4 regions of the Rossellomorea sp. FM04394 genome follow, and region 1 is predicted to be linked to each of the others. Evidence: riboswitches for the same ligand, from Rfam matches in the RefSeq annotation. Region 1 holds a riboswitch; each other region holds the start of a gene.

Evidence for each region. A riboswitch is a leader RNA that binds a small molecule or an ion and turns the genes downstream of it on or off. The one in region 1 is predicted to bind S-adenosylmethionine.
Region 2: it holds a riboswitch for S-adenosylmethionine, as region 1 does, so the genes downstream of both, ACCB35_RS21500 (sugar ABC transporter substrate-binding protein) here and ACCB35_RS10695 (Fur-regulated basic protein FbpA) in region 1, are expected to answer to the same signal.
Region 3: it holds a riboswitch for S-adenosylmethionine, as region 1 does, so the genes downstream of both, ACCB35_RS14205 (peptide ABC transporter substrate-binding protein) here and ACCB35_RS10695 (Fur-regulated basic protein FbpA) in region 1, are expected to answer to the same signal.
Region 4: it holds a riboswitch for S-adenosylmethionine, as region 1 does, so the genes downstream of both, ACCB35_RS08205 (2,3-diketo-5-methylthiopentyl-1-phosphate enolase) here and ACCB35_RS10695 (Fur-regulated basic protein FbpA) in region 1, are expected to answer to the same signal.

The regions. Positions count from the first base shown of each region.
Region 1 covers NZ_CP168654.1:2,148,873-2,153,683, reverse strand. The annotation lists gene ACCB35_RS10705 (NAD-dependent epimerase/dehydratase family protein) at 1-308, shown strand, start outside; gene ACCB35_RS10700 (protoporphyrinogen oxidase) at 395-1,792, opposite strand; SAM riboswitch class I at 2,081-2,188, shown strand; gene ACCB35_RS10695 (Fur-regulated basic protein FbpA) at 2,289-2,504, shown strand; gene ACCB35_RS10690 (TVP38/TMEM64 family protein) at 2,700-3,266, shown strand; gene spoIIP (stage II sporulation protein P) at 3,351-4,517, opposite strand; gene ACCB35_RS10680 (DUF2975 domain-containing protein) at 4,615-4,811, opposite strand, start outside.
Region 2 covers NZ_CP168654.1:4,301,747-4,306,557, forward strand. The annotation lists gene ACCB35_RS21495 (sugar ABC transporter ATP-binding protein) at 1-445, opposite strand, end outside; gene ACCB35_RS21500 (sugar ABC transporter substrate-binding protein) at 462-1,547, opposite strand; SAM riboswitch class I at 1,643-1,749, opposite strand; gene ACCB35_RS21505 (CTP synthase) at 2,088-3,692, opposite strand; gene rpoE (DNA-directed RNA polymerase subunit delta) at 4,151-4,717, opposite strand.
Region 3 covers NZ_CP168654.1:2,796,845-2,801,655, reverse strand. The annotation lists gene rnz (ribonuclease Z) at 1-156, shown strand, start outside; gene ACCB35_RS14215 (histidine phosphatase family protein) at 169-708, shown strand; gene ACCB35_RS14210 (GNAT family N-acetyltransferase) at 735-1,505, shown strand; SAM riboswitch class I at 1,586-1,689, shown strand; gene ACCB35_RS14205 (peptide ABC transporter substrate-binding protein) at 1,858-3,486, shown strand; gene namA (NADPH dehydrogenase NamA) at 3,541-4,557, opposite strand; gene ACCB35_RS14195 (glycosyltransferase) at 4,656-4,811, opposite strand, start outside.
Region 4 covers NZ_CP168654.1:1,635,085-1,639,895, reverse strand. The annotation lists gene ACCB35_RS08220 (acireductone dioxygenase) at 2-514, opposite strand; gene ACCB35_RS08215 (methylthioribulose 1-phosphate dehydratase) at 511-1,158, opposite strand; gene ACCB35_RS08210 (2-hydroxy-3-keto-5-methylthiopentenyl-1-phosphate phosphatase) at 1,155-1,817, opposite strand; gene ACCB35_RS08205 (2,3-diketo-5-methylthiopentyl-1-phosphate enolase) at 1,825-3,030, opposite strand; SAM riboswitch class I at 3,136-3,237, opposite strand; gene ACCB35_RS08200 (pyridoxal phosphate-dependent aminotransferase) at 3,287-4,471, opposite strand; gene ACCB35_RS08195 (carbon-nitrogen family hydrolase) at 4,593-4,811, shown strand, end outside.

The DNA of each region.
Region 1 (4,811 bases):
GCGACTTTGTTTTCGTAGATGACGTAGCACGGGCAAATCTTCTTGCCATCACAAATGCAGACAACCAAATCATCAATATCGGCACCAGCACCCAAACATCCGTCAACCTTCTCTGCACACTACTATCGAACCAACTTCACTCTTCCCTGACTCCTGACTACAAACCGAAACGTGAAGGAGATATTCTAAACAGTCACCTATCAAATGCAAAAGCGCTAGACAATCTAAAGTGGGAACCAAATTATAATCTGATCTCTGGATTAGAGAAAACAGTGGATTATTTCAAAAACAATTATAATGTTAAATAAGTAAAGGAAAAGAACCTGGATAAGCTCAGGCTCTTTTCCTTCTTTAGTTATCTTACTCTCAAAAATGAAAATGTTGAATTTCTAAATCAAACATTCTTCCCCAACCTATCTACAATCCATTCAGCTGTTTCCTTTCCATTTTTAATACACGCACCTATGCCCACTCCAAAATACGATGCTCCGGCCAGCTTGACACGTGGTAGTTCGGTTGCGAGAGTTTCATCTAACGATTGAACAGACCGACTGTGTTCAAGATGATAGTTTGGCATTAGGTCTTTCCAATTCGTCACTTCTACAGAAATCGGATCTCCGTTTATCCCGATACTTTTCCTGATATCATCGAGTGCCGTGCTCACAAGTTCTGCCTCACTAAATTCTTTCAACTCTTTATAGTGAGGGTTTGTGCTTTTGTAAAAAAGTCTCAATAAAAGGTTTTGGTTACTGGACGTATGCTTCCACTTCCGGCTCGTCCATGTGCATGCATCACATTTTAATTCGCTGCCTTTTGAGACGATGAAACCAGTGCCATCAGCAGGAAGTTCCTCATCTGGAATATTAAACCCGAGGTAGATCGAAATGAGTGAAGAGTTTTTCAGTTTATTAAAATCAGGTTCAAGTTTTTCATGGGTCAGAATCTTTTGGGTTACATCATGAGGTGTTGCGAATACCACATAATCCGCTTGAATGCTACCTTGACCACCAAGAGTCAGCACATATTTGTCTCCTGTTTTTTGGAGCTTAGTTGTTTCTACTCCCTTTAATATTGTCGTACTGGAGCATTTTTCTTCTAAACGTTCGATGATGGTTGATAACCCATTTTTAAACGAGATGAATTTTTTACTGGAGGTCCCTTGGAATTTTTGTTTGTTTTTAGATAAACCTTTGATAATACTTCCGTATTCATTTTTATAATCAAGTAAGTATGGGAGGGTCGAAGCCATGGTGAGTTTATGCAAATTCCCAGAATAGACCCCTGACAATACCGGCGCCACCTGATTCTCTACCAATTCCTTACCCAGGAATGCTTCTAGAAATTCACCGATTGAACTTTCTTTTGTAAATTGTGTATTTTTAGTTTCAAGGTCTTTAAGTGCTGCATTCTTACCTTCATCCGACACCAAGGTACTCTTGTGAAGAGACTCAACGGTCATGGGAATTCCAAAAATCGTGTCATGCGGAATCCTATGCAATTCGCCATTGGTATATATGTAGGATATGCCTGTTTCATTATAGACAAGTTCATCTCTAAGGTGCAGTTCATCAACTAAAGGGAGAACCCCTTCATTACGGGCCACAATGGAATCCGCTCCTGCTTCCATAATGAATTCCGCTTCTCTTACACTTCTGATCTTGCCGCCAAGCTGGTGATCACGCTCGATGAGTATTAACTTGATATCTATTTCTCGTTCTTTGGACATTTTTTGAAGATGGTACAGCACTGTTAATCCTGTAATTCCTCCACCTACGACAACGACTGTCTTCATACGATTCACTCCAATAATTGCGTTTATGTATACAGGTTATCATGTTTTTTGTTGATTAGAAAAAAAATCTGTGTCTGAATTGAGAAAAGGTATCGTGAATAAAGGGGTGTAGGCTGAATTAGGAGCATAATCTGCAAGGCTGGACCGTTTTTTTCATCATTCAATTCTTCCTTCACCTTACTCTCAACATCCTATTCTACCTTTAATTATGCACATTTTATATTAATACCAAGTTGACAACTATGAATACTCAACTATATAATGAATGTAATTCATTACGACTATATACACTTATCCAGAGAGGCAGAGGGAATGGCCCGATGATGCCTCAGCAACAGATTCTATACCATAGAACACTGTGCTAATTCCACAAGCAATTTGCTTGGAAGATGAGTTGAAGTTTTGTTGCATTAAGCCTTCTTCTTATCTACTGGGAAGCGGGCTTTTTTTAATGACCCTTCCTCAACTCGTTTACATTATAAGAGGAGTGATCACAATGGGGAAAACCCTACAGGATGCAATTCATAATCGACGAAATGAATTAATTAACAAATTGATAGCCCATAACATTTTCAAAAAAGGAAACAAACAGCTATTCGAGTTGACCCTTCAGGAACTAGAGGACGAATTTAAATACATTCAGAATGAAAGCCATCCGCACAGCGATATAGGCTCGATTCAATGGAAAAACTGTGCAAAGTTAACAAGCTGACAAGAGCCCCAATCCGTGGAAGTGGTTTGGGGCTTCCTGAGTTTCATTCAAATGGTCATGATCATGGTATTTGCAGTTCTTCCTCATGTTTCATTGACAAGTGTCCAGACTTTTTCTAAAATGACATGGGATTGTTTTAGATGTAACTACATATATTTCCATGATAATCCACTCTCATATGAAGGAATACACCCTATGACCCTCAATCTGCAGCATTTTGTGAACGAATTCACCGGCCTCGATAGTTGGTCTCTCTTTTTTATCAGTATTTTCATAAATGTTGTCATCAGTATTCTTGGTTTTCTGCCGAGTGTCTTCTTGACGGCCTTTAACATTTCCGTATTCGGGTTGTTGCCTGGAATCGGGGTTTCCATACTTGGTGAATCATTAGGAGCCATTGTTAGTTTTTATTTATATCGAAAAGGAATTAAGTTTGCCCGTATTGATCAGATTCTGTCAAACAAATATTTTTTTAAATTAAAAGAAGCGTCTGGTACGGAATGGATATTTCTTCTATTCTTCTTTCGTATGGTTCCATTTGTGCCTTCAAGTGTGGTAACCGTTGCGGCTGCCTTTAGCTCTATTTCAATTGTGGCCTTTTCCGTGATCAGTTCTGTGGGAAAGATTCCTTCGTTGTTAATTGAGGCATTCGTGGTGGTGAATGTGTTGGATGCGGATAAGGGCACGGTTATTTTGTTGGCGGGTTCAGTGGTGATCGGGATGATTTATTTGGGATATCGTTGGAGAATGAAAAGATTATGATTTTGGCCATTCCAAGAATCCACTCTATTCAAGGATAGGAAAAAAGACGTCTACCACACGGCCAACGTCTTTTTTCTTGATTACTTATTGTCCATTCACCTCGACGGCATCCTTTTTGTAATATTCTGCAAAGATCTCCGCAAATGCTTCTGTTGAGTTATACAGTTCTACTAAATTATTTTCCACTCCACCAAACTCAAGAAGCATGGCTCGCTCTGTTAGATCCTGGTTATACACCCCATTGCCTTCTGCTCTTGTTTTGATAAAGACTCCGCGGCTGATGCCGGGATACTTTTCTTCTAACTTAGCATTCAACTCTTTCGCGATTTTCAGATTCTTTTCGAAGTTTTTGTTTTCTTTTCCCACTATGAAAAATAAGCGGGCATAGTTTTTGCCGTTAATGGTTTTGGTAGTGATGCTCCGTGGCTGAGAATCCCTATGGATATCGATCAAGTACGTTAAGTCATCGTTTTGGGCGATGGCTTCCTGTACTAGTCCTCTTGATAACTGATAGGATTCAAAATATGTCCATGACTTGTCTTTAAGTGCTTTGTTTACATCTGTCTTATCCTGAACTGCCCCAATCCCCCTAGCTTCAAGCTCTTGCTTTAATTTGGACCCTACAGCAATGACGTTAACCTTCTCGTTGGTACTCGCTGGATCTTTCGAATCGTTATTTTTAATTAGCGGGCTGAACGCTTCCCAGCTGTGTGAATGATAGATGTAGACGGATTTTTCATCAATCTCTTGAACTCCGTCTCCTGAATTGTTGTTTGCCTGATCAATTTGGCTCTGATCGATTTCCTGATCCTTCAACTGATCTTCTGTTGGAGCCGGTGATTCATTTGGGAGGTTCGTAATGTCAGTCCCCTTCCCCGCAACGGCTATGTGAGTATGATAATTTTCGATTCCTGGGATTTCCCGTCCAAATAAACTTCGCGGATCAAGGAGTGAAACATTGGTGACACTTTCCAACCAATCAAAATCATTGTTTAATGCTGCCTCATTCGTAACCCGCAATCCTGTCATTTCCTGTGACAACAACATAAGAAACGTTTCCTTCGGTACTAGTTCCGACATTGATGAATACAGTAAACTATCCACCCTCAATTTAATGGCAGTTGATGAGATCAACCATACGGTCAAGTACATGAGGACAATACCGATCAATACTACCCGAATGATTGCCTTCATAGAGACGAATACTAGTGGGACTAAGCTATTGTTGTTTCGAGACTTATACGACATCATCAGTACCCCTATATAAAGTATTTAATAGTTAACTTTATGCAGGGGGTTGATAGAGTAGAAGGTTTTTCGGGAATTCGGTCGGATTTCCTATTTCACCTCATACCGAAAAATCGTTTTCATCTATTAGTCTAAGTGCATTTCGCAGTAATTCTTGAAGGACTGCTGCGAAAATGGAAATGGTGACAGACGCAAAGCTGATAATGATCCCAACCATAGCAATACCCGGATGAAGAGCATTTTGGATTAGTAGAAATACTATACCTGCCACATAAATGGCAGTAATCAATGAGGCAT
Region 2 (4,811 bases), 2.2 Mb from region 1:
CGAGACTTAAGCGTGACGCAGGCTGCCCAAGGGGGATGGTTTCTGCCCCGATCCGTCTAAGCGCCTCCAACGCTTCTTTCTTTAATGACTTCTTGGTGATAAAAAAGGAGCCTTTTTGTGAAAACTGATCAAGGACGATATTTTCGGCTACAGAAAGTTCAGGGACAATGGCCGTGTCCACTTCCTGGTACACGCAGTGGATGCCATGCTCCTTCGCTTCTTTCGGAGATTGATAGTCTCTTTTTTCAGAGTGAAGGATGATGTCTCCGCTGTCTTGCAAATAGGCTCCCGATAAAATCTTCATCAGTGTACTTTTTCCTGCACCATTCGCCCCCAACAGGGCATGGACCTCCCCCTCTTTCACATCGAAGCTTGCAGTCTTAAGGGCTTTCACTCCTGAGAAGGTTTTATTGATATTAATCATTTCCAACAGTGGAGACGTCATCTCTTCTAACTCCTTTCTACTCTGTGAACGATCCTTCAAGCTTTTTCAATTCATCTGTATAGCCTTGCTCACTTGCTCCCCAGCCATCTACATGCTCGTGCAATTGATCTGTGGTGATCGTTTCTTCAGGCAATGCTTCTTTTTCAATAAAGACCGGCTCAAGCTTTACTTTCTCAGGCGTTTCTTCGCCATTTAGCTTTTGATATAAGAAACGGACCTGTACACGGCCGATATCTTTCGGGTCGACCGCTGCCGATGCCACCCACGGGCTTCCATCTTTTTGGATGATTTGGAGGTCCTCATCACTCATATCGATACCATATACTTTGATTTCATCTCTCCCTGCCGCTTCGATTGCCCGAACGGCGCCTTTTGCAAATTCATCCCAAGCAGCCCAGACAGCATCGATGTCACCTTTGTTCGGATACTGTTTCAATATGGCCTCCATTTGAGCCTGTGTATCCAGTGCTGTATTCTGGGTAGCCGCTCCAAATGCTGCCACTTCTTTAATATCAGGATTTTTTTCTAAAAATTCCTGATATGCCACCTGGCGTCTTTCCATCGGGGCAAAGCCTGCAACCCAAATCTTCACGATCTCACCTTTGCCGCCAAGTTCATCTGAAAGCTTCGTCAAGGTTTGTTCAGCCATTTGCTGATCGCCTTGCTCGAGGACCGTCACCCCTTCTGAAGCAACATCCGCATCAAATACGACAACGGGAATGTTTTGTTCCTTCGCCTTTTCCACCCCTGATTGCAGCGCTTCTTTCGTACCATGATCGATGAGGATCCCATCAAATTTTTGATTGATGGCCGCATCCAGGTTGGAAGACATTTTTGCCAGATCTCCTTCAGATGTAAACACTTGAACTTTACCGCCAAACTTCTCTACCTGCTCTTTGACACCTTCTATGTATTGAGCGGAAAATGTCCCTAAATTGATCTGCATAATAAGGGCGATCTTTTTATTGGCCAATGGATGATCGGACACTGCTTCCTCCTTTTCTCCACTATCCGCGTCAGCCTCCTGTGATACCTTTGGCTGACAAGCCACCAAACTGAAAATGAGTGCGAGTAATACGAGTAATGATGCCGTTTTTTTCATCTTTCTTTTCTCCTCCCGAGGTCATATGCCTCAATTTTTCAAATAAAAAAACCCCTTTTCCCAAGAGAAAAGAGGTTTATGTATAAATAAACGTACTCTTATCACTCAGGAAATTCTTCCTGCAGGTCTTAGCACCTTTCCGTGTGTACGGTAGGTTGCCGGGCGTCATCGGGCCAGTCCCTCTGCCAACTCTTTATAAGAGATTATGAAATTTTATTGTGTTCGATTTTGCTATAATCGCTATATTAACGATATGTGGGAATATTGTCAATATTCTTTTTAGGGAATTTTCTATAGAGGATTAAAGAGGGTAGAGCGAAATTTGTCACTATTTGTAGAACGGTCGATATCGTGAAAATTAGGTTGATAAATTGAAAATACGGTTGATAAATCCGATTAACGGTCGATAATTTTGGATTTCGGTTGATAAATCTCAATAACGGTCGATAAATCCCGATTCCCCTTAAAAATCGGCCACCCCAACCCTATATAACAAAAAAACCGCCCTCCCAAACCAGGGAGAGCAGTTCCAAATAAATCTTATTTCTCACCATACGCAAGTGACGCTTCCACGAAGTCTCTGAATAGAGGCTGCGGGCGTGTCGGGCGTGATGTGAATTCAGGGTGGAATTGAGATGCGACGAACCATGGGTGGTCGCTTAGCTCGATGATTTCCACTAGACGGCCATCCGGGCTTGTGCCTGAGAAGATGAAGCCGGCTTTTTCCATTTGCTCACGGTAGTGATTGTTGAATTCGAAGCGGTGGCGGTGACGCTCGTAAACCACTTCTCCATCGTAGGCTGCATAGGCTTTTGAACCTTTTGTCAGCTTACACGGATAGAGACCAAGACGCAGTGTCCCGCCTAGATCTTCGATATCCTTTTGTTCTGGTAAAAGGTCGATGACCGGGTATGGCGTTTCAGGATTCAGCTCAGCCGAGTGAGCTCCTTCAAGACCAAGAACATTACGTGCATATTCTACGGATGCAAGCTGCATACCAAGGCAGATTCCAAGGAAAGGAACCTTGTTTTCCCGGGCATATTGAGTCGCAGCGATTTTCCCTTCCACTCCACGGTCACCGAAACCGCCTGGTACAAGGATTCCATCTACGTCTGCAAGTTTTTCTGCTACGTTTGCGTTGTCGATGAGCTCAGAGTTCAACCATCTTACTTCGATGTCGCTATCGAAATGATAGCCGGCGTGACGAAGGGCTTCTACTACTGAGATATACGCGTCCTGTAATTCAACATATTTCCCTACCAAGGCGATTCTTGTTTTACGAGACAGGTTTTTCACGCGATCAACGAGTTCATTCCACTCTGTCATATCTGCTTCGTGGCAGTTCAGCTTCAAGTGCTGACATGTGATTTCATCAAGCTTTTGATCCTGTAGCGCAAGTGGCACAGAGTATAGTGTATCTGCATCCATTGCCTCGATTACAGCATTTTTATCAATATCACAGAATAACGCGATTTTGTCTTTCATGTCTTGAGTCATTGGCATTTCTGTACGCACGACGATGACATTTGGCTGGATACCAAGACTGCGAAGCTCTTTTACGCTATGCTGAGTCGGTTTTGTTTTCATTTCACCCGCTGCTTTAATGTAAGGTACAAGCGTACAGTGGATATACATCACATTGTCACGGCCTACGTCGCTCTTGATCTGGCGAATCGCTTCAAGGAATGGCAGGGATTCGATATCCCCGACCGTACCACCGATTTCCGTGATCACGACATCTGAATTGGTTTCGCGACCGGCACGGTAAACGCGCTCTTTGATTTCATTAGTAATGTGTGGGATAACTTGTACCGTTCCACCAAGATAATCACCGCGACGCTCTTTCTTCAGTACAGTTGAATAGATTTTCCCCGTCGTCACAGAGCTGTATTTCGTCAGGTTAATGTCAACGAAACGCTCATAGTGACCTAAGTCAAGATCCGTTTCCGCACCATCATCTGTTACGAATACTTCACCGTGCTGATATGGACTCATCGTTCCCGGATCCACGTTGATGTATGGATCAAACTTCTGGATCGTGACGCTCACTCCACGGTTTTTCAATAGTCTTCCAAGGGACGCTGCTGTGATCCCTTTCCCTAGTGACGACACTACGCCGCCTGTTACGAAAATATACTTAGTCATGTATATGTCCCCCTTCAAAGTAAGTTTGTTTCAAAAAAAGTAGAGGGTGTCTCTTATGTAGTCATGTCATGAATTTATCTTGTTCAAAGAAGGACAAGTCCATTCCCCAAAAATAAATTCATCTGCATAAACAGCTAAAAGACAGCCTCTCATTATCAATATACATAAAAATGTAAGGGGTCTTTAAAAGATAGATCCGCTACACAAAAAGGTTTAGGTTAAACCCCAGTATGTCAAAGCATTCTTTTTAAAAAATAAAAAACGCCCCGCTTACAATCATGTAAGGGGAGCGTGATATACGTTATTCGTCCCTTTTTAGGGAGCCCAAATAAAATACTACCTTCCTGTGAACAATAAGTCAAGCACTGAATAAGGATAGAATTTTCAATCATTTCGAGCATATAAAAAAGCGCCCCGAAGGCAAAAAACCTTTTGGGGAGCCATTCTGGTCGAAGAGATTATTTCTCTTCCTCATCTTCTTCAAGATCCTCTTCGTCTTCATCATCATCGACTTCATCAAATTCATCGATTTCGAGTTCTTCTTCGTCTTCATCGATATCCAGATCTTCGTCTGCATCGTCAACGACATCCACATCGTCGTCATCATCTGTCAGATCATCGTCATCGTCCGTGTCATCAAGATCATCGTAATCAAGGTCTTCATCGTCCAGATCATCAAAATCATCCAGATCCAGATCGTCATCGTCTTTTTTCTTCGCTTTTTTCTTCTTGCTGGATTTCATCGTTGGAACGGTTTCTTCCTCGATTTGATCAACCGGGTACCATTCTCTTAGTCCCCAACGGTTATCACCCATGGCAATAAAGCGTCCATCGATATTCAGGTCCGTGTAAAATTGAAGTAAACGGCTGCGAACCTCTTTATCAGAGATTTCAAGCAAACCTTTGATTTCGCTCACTACTTCTTCGAATGCTATTGCTTGCTTTTTCTCTGCTAAAATTTCATGTGCCAACTCAATGAATGATGTTTGACGTAATTCTTCTTTGGATAACTGCTTAAGACTCACTTTACGCACTTCCTTTCTCTATTTCACACTCTACTAAGTAGAGTAAAAAAGGGCAAAAATTCTCCATTATCAATTTTAACCATATTAATCATTA
Region 3 (4,811 bases), 650 kb from region 1:
TTAGAAGCAGGGGCTAAATTGCTGTTTTTAACCCATATTTCCTCTCGATATGCCAAAGAGTCCTGGGAAGAGTTGGAGAGGGAAGCAAGGGAAGTGTTCCCTGATACGTATATAGCCAAGGATTTTATGGAATATGTCATACCTTTAAAGAAGTAGAGGGGTGAAGGGATGAAGACGATTTATATCGTACGTCACGCAAAAGCGGAAGGACAACCGCTTCATGCGCATTTAACGGAAAAAGGAAAGAATCAAGCGAACCAATTGGCTGCTTTTTTAAAAAAACGACCCATTCAAGCGATATATTCCAGTCCGTTTGTGAGAGCCGTTGAAACAATCGCTCCCTTTGCAAATCAGTCGGGATTAACCGTACAGGAAGATGATCGTTTAGGAGAAAGAATATTAAGTGATCATGATCTTCCTGATTGGATGGAAAAATTAAAAGACAGTTTTGAGGACTTTTCCCTTGCGTTACCAGGCGGAGAGTCGAATGATCAGGCGACGGAGAGAGCAAGGTCTTTTATAGAAGACATATTAAAAAAAGAAGAAGATCATATTGTCTGCGTGAGTCATGGAAACTTAACCACGCTGATTTTAAGACTGTTTGATGAGAAATACGGATATGATGAGCTGTTCGCCCTTTCCAATCCTGATGTGTATGTTGTAAAAGTCGAAGAAGACGGGGCATCTGTTCAACGGATATGGGAGTAAGTTCATAGAGGAAAAGGGGAGTACGAATGAAGGAAATCACATTTGACCATATTTATAATCCAGGACATGAAATAGGTGAGAATGAGCTTTATAAACATATTCATTTTCCAGAAATGTTAACAAGGTATGATAGTAACTTTCTTAAATTCAAAAAACATCCAACGCTGGCTGAATTTAAAGAGGCTGCCCTGTTCTTGAGGGAATTTCATCAATCAAAAGGCCAGAAGCATGTAAAGTTTCTTTTTCCTGACGATCATAAACCTTCAGAGGAATTGATGGATTATTTTAAGGATGAAGGATATGAGACAGGTTTCAATGAATTGTATCTTATCGAGCCAGGTCAATTCCCAATACTTGAAGACATCCCTGATATCGAAGTAAGGGAAGTGACCGAGGCGGAGCTCAATGCGTACCTTGCATTTCAATACGAGCAGGATTTGGAGTATGGCCCCGATTTTGCCGATCAAAAGGTGGATATGCATAAGAGGAATTTTCAGAATCCCCGTTTGGTGCAGCTACTCGCTTTCTATAAGGGGACCCCGGCCGGATCCGTGGATGTGATCATTGAAGATCATACAGCAGAAATCGATGGGCTGATGGTTCATGAAATGTTTCAAAAAAAGGGGATAGGGGCAAGGCTTCAACAGTTTGTGATGAAGCAATTCCCTGATAAGACCGTGATATTGGTAGCGGATGGGGAAGATACTCCGAGATTGATGTATCGAAAACAAAACTATCGTTGTTTAGGTTTCAGGTATGAGGTACAGAAGGTGTATGAGACTGAACAACCCGAATAGATGATGTTCAAAATGTGAGTTTTATTATATTGACATAATTGTTTTCATCGTGTATATTTTTCTATAATTTAATAATTTTTCCATTATCCAGAGAGGTGGAGGGACTGGCCCTTTGAAACCTCGGCAACAGACTTATTATAGTACTGTGCCAACTCCAGCAAGCATATCGCTTGAAAGATAAGGAGATCATTTTAGGTATGTTAGTTCATAGTTAAATCAGCCCTCTTCTTGTTTTCAAGAAGAGGGCTTTTTATTTTATTGAAAGGGGGAAGTTTTAAGAAGTTACCAGGGTACATATGTCAAGGACAATAATGATTGAGGAATTTACTAGGAGGAAAATAGTATGGGTTCGATAAAGAGAAAAATCAATAAGTATTTTGCTTTTATAATTTTATGTTTACTTTTAACAGCATGTAATCAAAATGCCACTTCAGATGTTAAACAAGGAAGTGAAGATCAGCAGGTTTTGCGTCTTGTTCAAACGGCTGAAATGCCGACATTGGATAGCTCTTTGACAACAGATACAGTGTCTGCCCAGGTACTGGCAAGTGTCGTTGAAGGCTTATTCGAACTGGACGAAGAGGATAATCCAAAGCCGGCAATAGCAGAGAGTTTCGATGTAAGTGAAGACCAGAAAACCTATACGTTTCATCTACGTAAAGACGCCAAGTGGTCAAATGGAGAGCCAGTCACAGCGGATGATTTCGTTTACTCTTGGAGACGGGGGGTTAATCCTGATACGGGGGCAGAGTATGCTTACATCCTATACGATATAAAAAATGCCGAAAAAATCAATACAGGAAAATCAGGACCGGACGAGCTGGGTGTGAAAGCTATCGATGTACATACTCTGGAAGTAGAATTAGAACATCCGGTTCCTTATTTCTTACAATTAACCACACTTCCAATGTTTGCGCCCCTCTCACAAGAGTATGTGGAAGATAGTGGATCTAAGTACGGCTTAGAAGCGGATACAACGTTATACAACGGACCATTTGTTGTGAAAGAATGGAAGCACGAGCAAAGCTATTTATTAGAAAAAAATAAACACTACTGGGATCACTCTGAAGTGAATCTGGATGCAATTGAAGTTGATATCGTAAAAGATTCTTCTACGGCGATAAACCTATTTAATACTGATGAAATTGATCAAGTGGTTCTATCGGCTGAATTAGTAGATCAATATAAGGAGAGCCCTGACTTCAAAAGCTTTTCCGACAGTAGAATGTTTTTCCTTAGACTAAATCAAAAAAATCCTATCTTATCGAAACAAAAAGCCAGAAGGGCAATCGATCTGGCATACAATAAAGAGGACTTGGTGAATGTGCTATTAAACGACGGGTCTTTGCCTGCCTATTATTTTGTTCCAAAGGGATTAACGAAAGGGCCTGATGGAAAGGACTTCAGAGATACCGTTGGACCCCTGAATGAAGGAACCCTAAAAGAAGCGCAAGCTCTGTGGAAGGAAGCAATGGATGAAGAAAACATTGATTCTATTGAAGTGGAATTACTTAATTACGACACGGAATCTTCCCGGAAAATCGGGGAGTATATTAAAAACCAATTAGAATCTAATCTCGAAGGGCTTACGATTAAAATCAAACAACAGCCTTTTAAACAAAAAATAGAATTGGAAAATAAAATGGAATATGAAATCAGTTTATCTGGATGGTCAGCTGATTATCCAGATCCAATGGCTTACCTTGATATGCTTCTATCAGAGAGTCCATTTAATCGGACTGGATTTGCAAATGAGAAGTTTGACTCGTTAATTTTAAAGTCGAAAGGAGAATTGTTAGAGAAACCAGAAGAGCGCTGGAAGGCTCTTCAAGAAGCAGAAAAAATCCTGTTTGAAAAAATGGCGATTTCACCGGTCTACCAAAAAGGTGTAGCCTATTTAGAAAAGGGTTCAGTGGAGAATGTATTCATTCATAAGTTTGGTGCTCAATATGGATATAAATACGCTTATTTAGAAAAATAGACCATACAAAGAAAGCGCTCAATTGGTTACCAATTGAGCGCTTTTTCCGTATTCTTACCAGCCGCGATCATACTGCTTAGGCGCTTCTATCTCTACACCCAACTCTTTGGCTGCCGTTCTTGGCCAGTATGGGTCACGAAGCAATTCACGAGCAAGTAAGACGAGGTCAGCACGCTCGTTTTGCAGGATTTCTTCTGCTTGTATACCTGTTGTAATCAGCCCGACTGCACCTGTATCGATCTTCGCTTCTTTTTTTATGGTCTCGGCAAGTTTCACCTGATAACCAGGGAACACTGGAATTCGCGCAGGTACAAGTGCACCGGAGCTTACGTCGATAAGATCGACTCCTTGTTCCTTCATCCATTGGGCAAACACAACATAGTCTTCAACGTCCAATCCTTCTTCGTTATAATCTTTGGCAGAAACACGAACGAGTAGAGGTCCGTCCCACACTTGTTGAATTCCATCGATGACTTCACGAAGGAAGCGGTAGCGGTTTTCTGCAGATCCACCGTATTCGTCGGTACGTTTATTGGATAGTGGAGACAGGAATTCGTTGATGAGATACCCATGTGCCCCATGAATTTCAATCACATCAAAGCCCGCTTTCTTCGCTCTTTCTGCTCCTTTAATGAATGCCGTTATAGTCTCTTTAATATCATTCGCCGTCATTTCAACGGGCATCTTCATCTCTTCATTAAATGGAATCGCAGATGGAGCAAGGATGTCTCCTTCAAGAACGGCTTTTCTTCCTGCGTGAGCAAGCTGAATCCCGGTCTTTGCCCCCTGTTCCTTGATCAAGCCCACTAACTCTTTCAACCCTTCAATATGTTCGTCATCCCAAATGCCTAAATCCTGCGGGGATATTCTCCCCTGGGGAGTGACCGCAGTTGCTTCTTGAATGATGAGGCCGACACCACCGACAGCACGGCTCGTATAGTGGGTGCGATGCCAGTTTTCAACTTTTCCATCTTCGTTATGGGAAGAATACATGCACATAGGTGCCATTACAATTCGATTCTTCAGTTCTACCTCTTTAAGCGAATATGGTTGAAATAGCTTTACGTTCATTTTAATCACCTTCCATGACGTGGTATTTATTTCGGGTTTCTAAATAGTACTACACATGAAGTATAACAACACCTTTTTTGTTCGGAAAGAAATGTGCTTTACTTCTTTTTTTGCTTCAGTTCCTTAAACGAATAAACTGTTCCACGCCATTCGATTCCGCCTCGTTTAAAGGTTAAAAACGTGGCTCGTCCTATGGAATAGATAAATAAAAGGGCGGTTACAGGTAATGCGAGAAAGAGAAGGGGAGTCTCCTT
Region 4 (4,811 bases), 510 kb from region 1:
ATTAATAAATTGGTACCCAGCCTTCCTGAGTGACGAAAATACGTACAGCCACTACCTTCTTATCTTCACTTAATGTAAAATAATGGCGAATGTTTTCAGGGACTGAAATCAAGTCCCCCGGGTTTAGGTGTACTTCAAAGAAATCACCATCACTACCTTGTATGACAAACACACCATGGCCGTTTACGATAAAGCGGACTTCATCATCCGTGTGATGGTGCTCCTGTTGGAAATTTTTTAGTAGTTCTTCAAGATTTGGGGTACTCTCCGAAAGGGAGATTACATCCCAGGCTTGATACCCTCTTCTCTCTGAAATATCTTCAATCTCCTCTTTGAAAGTAGACAGGATGTCCGCTTTATCTTCTTCCGTTAAAGCGTACCGATCCCTTAGTGATTCGCTCAGTTTTTCAATATTCCAATGCTCATAGATGACTCCTTGTTCATTTAAATACTTCACTACCTCTTCCTGATGATCAATGACTTGATTTTTCCCCTGAATTTTAATGGTTGTCATAAGCTGACTCCTCCTTTAAGAATGGATTCCTTGGTTGATAAAGATAATAGAGTGAGTTGGTATTGGAACATAAACTCACAAGCTTCCAATAGTTTCTTAGCCTCAAAACCGTTACGCCCCCATACCGTAATCCCGTGATTTCGAATGAGTACGGCACCTTTGTCTCCTTTAATGAATGGTTGAAAGGCATCTGCCAAGGTTGGGATATGGGCATGATTATGAATGATCGGAATGGATAGGGAATCATGTTCCCCCCATTTATCCCAAGCTTTAATCAGTTCCTGGTTTCTAAACGTGACGACACCTTCATCCCCATACAGTTCACTGATCACATTATTTGCAACGGTATGGACATGTAAGCTGCATCCCGCTGAACTCCGTGTAAAAACATGACTGTGCAGCAGTGTTTCTGCCGATGGTCGTAATTGAGTTTCCTCCATGGCCTCACCATGAGCATTGACGAGGAGGAAATCTTCTTTTGTGTGCTTTCGTTTATCCTTTCCACTTGCCGTAACAAGGAAAGTGGCAGGGGATGAACTCACTCGTATCGCGAGGTTCCCGCTGGTGCCCATGAACCAATCTCTGTCTGCTAATTCCCTTTTAATATCGGCGAGCTCATCCCACTCCGGTTGATAGGATTTCATAATGTCACTCCTTTTTTAATTGCATCCATGCAATCATGAAACGTTTCAAAGGGAAGATAGGGGATTCCCTTTTCTTCACACATGCGCGCGAGATAGTCTCTGGCAAGCACAGTATCACCAAGCTTTGCCATCTCGATATCTGTGACAGAATCCCCGATCACAATGACCTCTGTATCTTCTTTTAAAGACAATGTTCTCAGGATGGAAGGCTTGCAGCATCCACAACCTTTACTGTCACAATGATCGTCACATGGATGCGGCCAATGAATTGTTACGGTAGAATCATCGAAGTTTGCTTCATTACAAAAAACTCCGTTAAAGGGCCCGTATTCATTCAGTAAAGGGTGAACAAAGAAGTCTATTCCTCCGCTGACGATATACAATGGAATCTCGTTGTCTTTCGTATATTCCACAAATTCCTTAAAACCTTCACGTATGACAGCTGTATCCAATAAATACTGAATCATTTCGTCTTTCTGTGATGAAGGAATAAGCGAAAACAGCTTGCTTACACCTTCTTTAATGGACATCGACTGACTTAAAATGTCCTCCTTGATACCTTCCCATTTTGGAGGAGCAAAGGATTTCATCAACGAGATGATATTATCCGTTTCTGTAATCGTTCCATCGAAATCACAAAAAATGATTGGATGACCCACTACACCTTTACCTCCTCTCCCATAGGGATAGTGCTTTACGAAGTTCACCATGGTTTTCTGCTGCCTCATTGAGAGACGTTCCTTTTAAAACTGCATCGATTGCTTGAACGAATGCTTTCCCTCCACCACTTGCACCGTCAGGGTGACCATGAATGCCTCCCCCCGCATTGATGACACAGTCTATACCGAAATCCTTCACCAAAAGCGGGACAAGAGCGGGATGAATGCCGGCAGATGGTACTGGCAATGCTCTTTTCAAATGGGCATCTTCCTTCGTTAACTCATGGCTCACGGCTAGAACTTTTTTCTTTTCTAATGCAACACTTCCGTATGGTGATGGAAATAATGAGAAATCAGCCCCGACCATTCGTAAAAATTTCCCTAACCATAAAGAATAGCTCACACCATGAACAGGAGATGCCGCAGTAGCCCCGGCAAAAGCAGGATGGGCCATGATCGGCAACGCGATATCATCGTCCTCTCTCAATTCCTGAAGAACATCGAGACCATAAGAAAACACATTGAATAATAGAGCATCTGCCCCGAGCTCCCTTGCTTTTCTTGCTTTATCCCGTAATTGTGATGTTCTGCCTGTCAGGTTCACTGCATACAAGGTTTTCTTCCCTGTTTCCTCAAACACATCGTTCAGCACCTCCTCTCCTAATCTGACTCTCTCAGAAAAGGGTGTCAGCGGATTATCGAATAAAATTTCATCGTCTTTTACTACATCGATTCCTCCGAGAGCCTGGGCTCTTAACTGATTTTCAAGGAAAGTGAGATCCCTGCCGATTACACCTTTAAAGATGCTCATTAACAGTGGTCTATCATGTACATCTGTTAACTCCCTGATCCCTTCAATTCCAAATCTCGGACCAGGATATATTTCTTTTAAATCTTTCGAAAACTCTAAATCTATCAATTTCACCTCTCCATCAAGGGAAAGCTTACCGAACACCGTTGTTAGGATGGCTGGAATATCATTTGAATAATTATGACGGGGATATCCAATCTTCACTTCACCCCGTGGGCCATCATCGCCTTCCCACTCCTTCACGGAAACGACTCTACCCTTGTACTTTCTCAATTGTTCCTGTTCCAGTAGCGGCAAGTCCGTCCATGAACCGACCGTTAGACCCAAGGCAATTCCCTCTGCCTTTTTCTCGTATGAACCGCTCTTTCCCTTTAGTTGATAGGTTGCTATCACTTCACTCATTGTTGAATTACCTCCTTATGAAAAAGCTACTAAGCCGCATGTTGGTTTCATAGCGGCAAACAAAAAACCTCTTCCAGATAAGAAGAGGTTTGCATTCGTCACTCTTTCTTATCTGTCAGCAATATAGCTGCAAGAATTAGCACCGTGCTTAATAAGTCGGTTGCCGGGCTTCATCGGGCTGGTCCCTCCGCCTGCTCTTGATAAGAATTTCATTATTAATTATTCAGTTGGATTATTGCACCAATTTTGGCTTATGTCAATCCCTTTTGTGGAATAATTCTAAACTTTCAATACGTGAAATCGCTTCTTTTATCCGTTCGTTTGTGGTTAAAAGTCCTACACGTACATACCCTTCACCGAATTCTCCAAAGCCTACCCCCGGAGCAACAGCGACTTTGATTTTTTCAAGTAAATAGTTTGAGAACTCTACAGATGTAAATCCTTCAGGTACCTTTAACCAGGCGAAGAAGGAACCTTGTGGAGCCTTTACATCCCACCCTATTCCCTGAAGCCCGGAGATTAATAGTTTTCTTCTTTCTTCATATGTTGAAACCAATGCATTCACGCATTCCTGCGAGCTTAAGAGGGCTGTGGTAGCCGCTTCTTGAATGGCACCGAACAAGCTCACATAAAGGTGATCTTGAAGGACGTTGATCGCTTCTATGACACTTTTATTCCCAACTGCAAACCCGACTCTCCAGCCAGCCATATTATATGTTTTCGATAGAGTATAGATTTCAATACCGACATCCTTAGCTCCTTCTGTTTCCAAGAAGCTAATAGGTTTCTGTCCATCAAATCCAATCGCTCCATAGGCAAAGTCATGCACAACACAAATATCATGCTGATCGGCAAGTTCCACTGTTTCTTCAAAGAATGATTTTGTGGCGATCGCACCAGTTGGATTATTGGGGTAGTTAAGAAACATTAGCTTTGCATTATATAACTTTTCACCGGACAGTTCTTGATAATCAGGTAGAAATCCATTTTCCTCACGGAGAGGCATTTTAATCATGCGGGCTTCTGCTAATGCAACCCCGGATAAATAATCAGGATAACCGGGATCAGGCACTAATACACCATCACCAGGGTTCAATAAACATTGAGGAATTTCAACTAATCCTGCCTTTCCTCCAAACAGCACAGCTACCTCTGTTTCCGGATCCAAACCTACACTGTATTCACGGAGGTAGAAAGCGGCAATCGCCTCTTTAAATGACGATAACCCACGAAATGGGGGATATTTATGATTGGAAGGTGTAGCAGCTGCTTCTGTCAGTTTTTCCACAATATGAGGAGGAGTCGGCTGATCCGGATTTCCCTGCCCTAAATTAATGACATCATGTCCCTCTTTCACAACAGCATTCACTTTCCCTGCAAGGGATGCGAAAAATTGTTCAGGTAATAAATCTAAACGTTTTGCCTTACTATAAGTCTTCATACACTCACCCACTACATTTTTTTGAAAATTTATTACTTTCAAATTCTAGTCACAAATGATATAACGGAAAATAAAGAATGTAAAGCAATAAATTCCAAAAGGCCACAATGAGGTGAAAGAAATGATTCAAAAGATAGGTATCGCACAAATGGATATTGTGTTCGGAAATCCTTTAGAAAACAAGAAAAGAGTCGAGAAATGGGTTAAAAAAGCAAGTGAAGACGGCTGTGATACAGTTGTACTGCCTGAGCTTTGGACGACTGGATATGATCTTACAAGAATGGATGACATCGCTGATAACGGAGCAAATGATTCATCTTCTTTCCTGACCGCCCTGTCC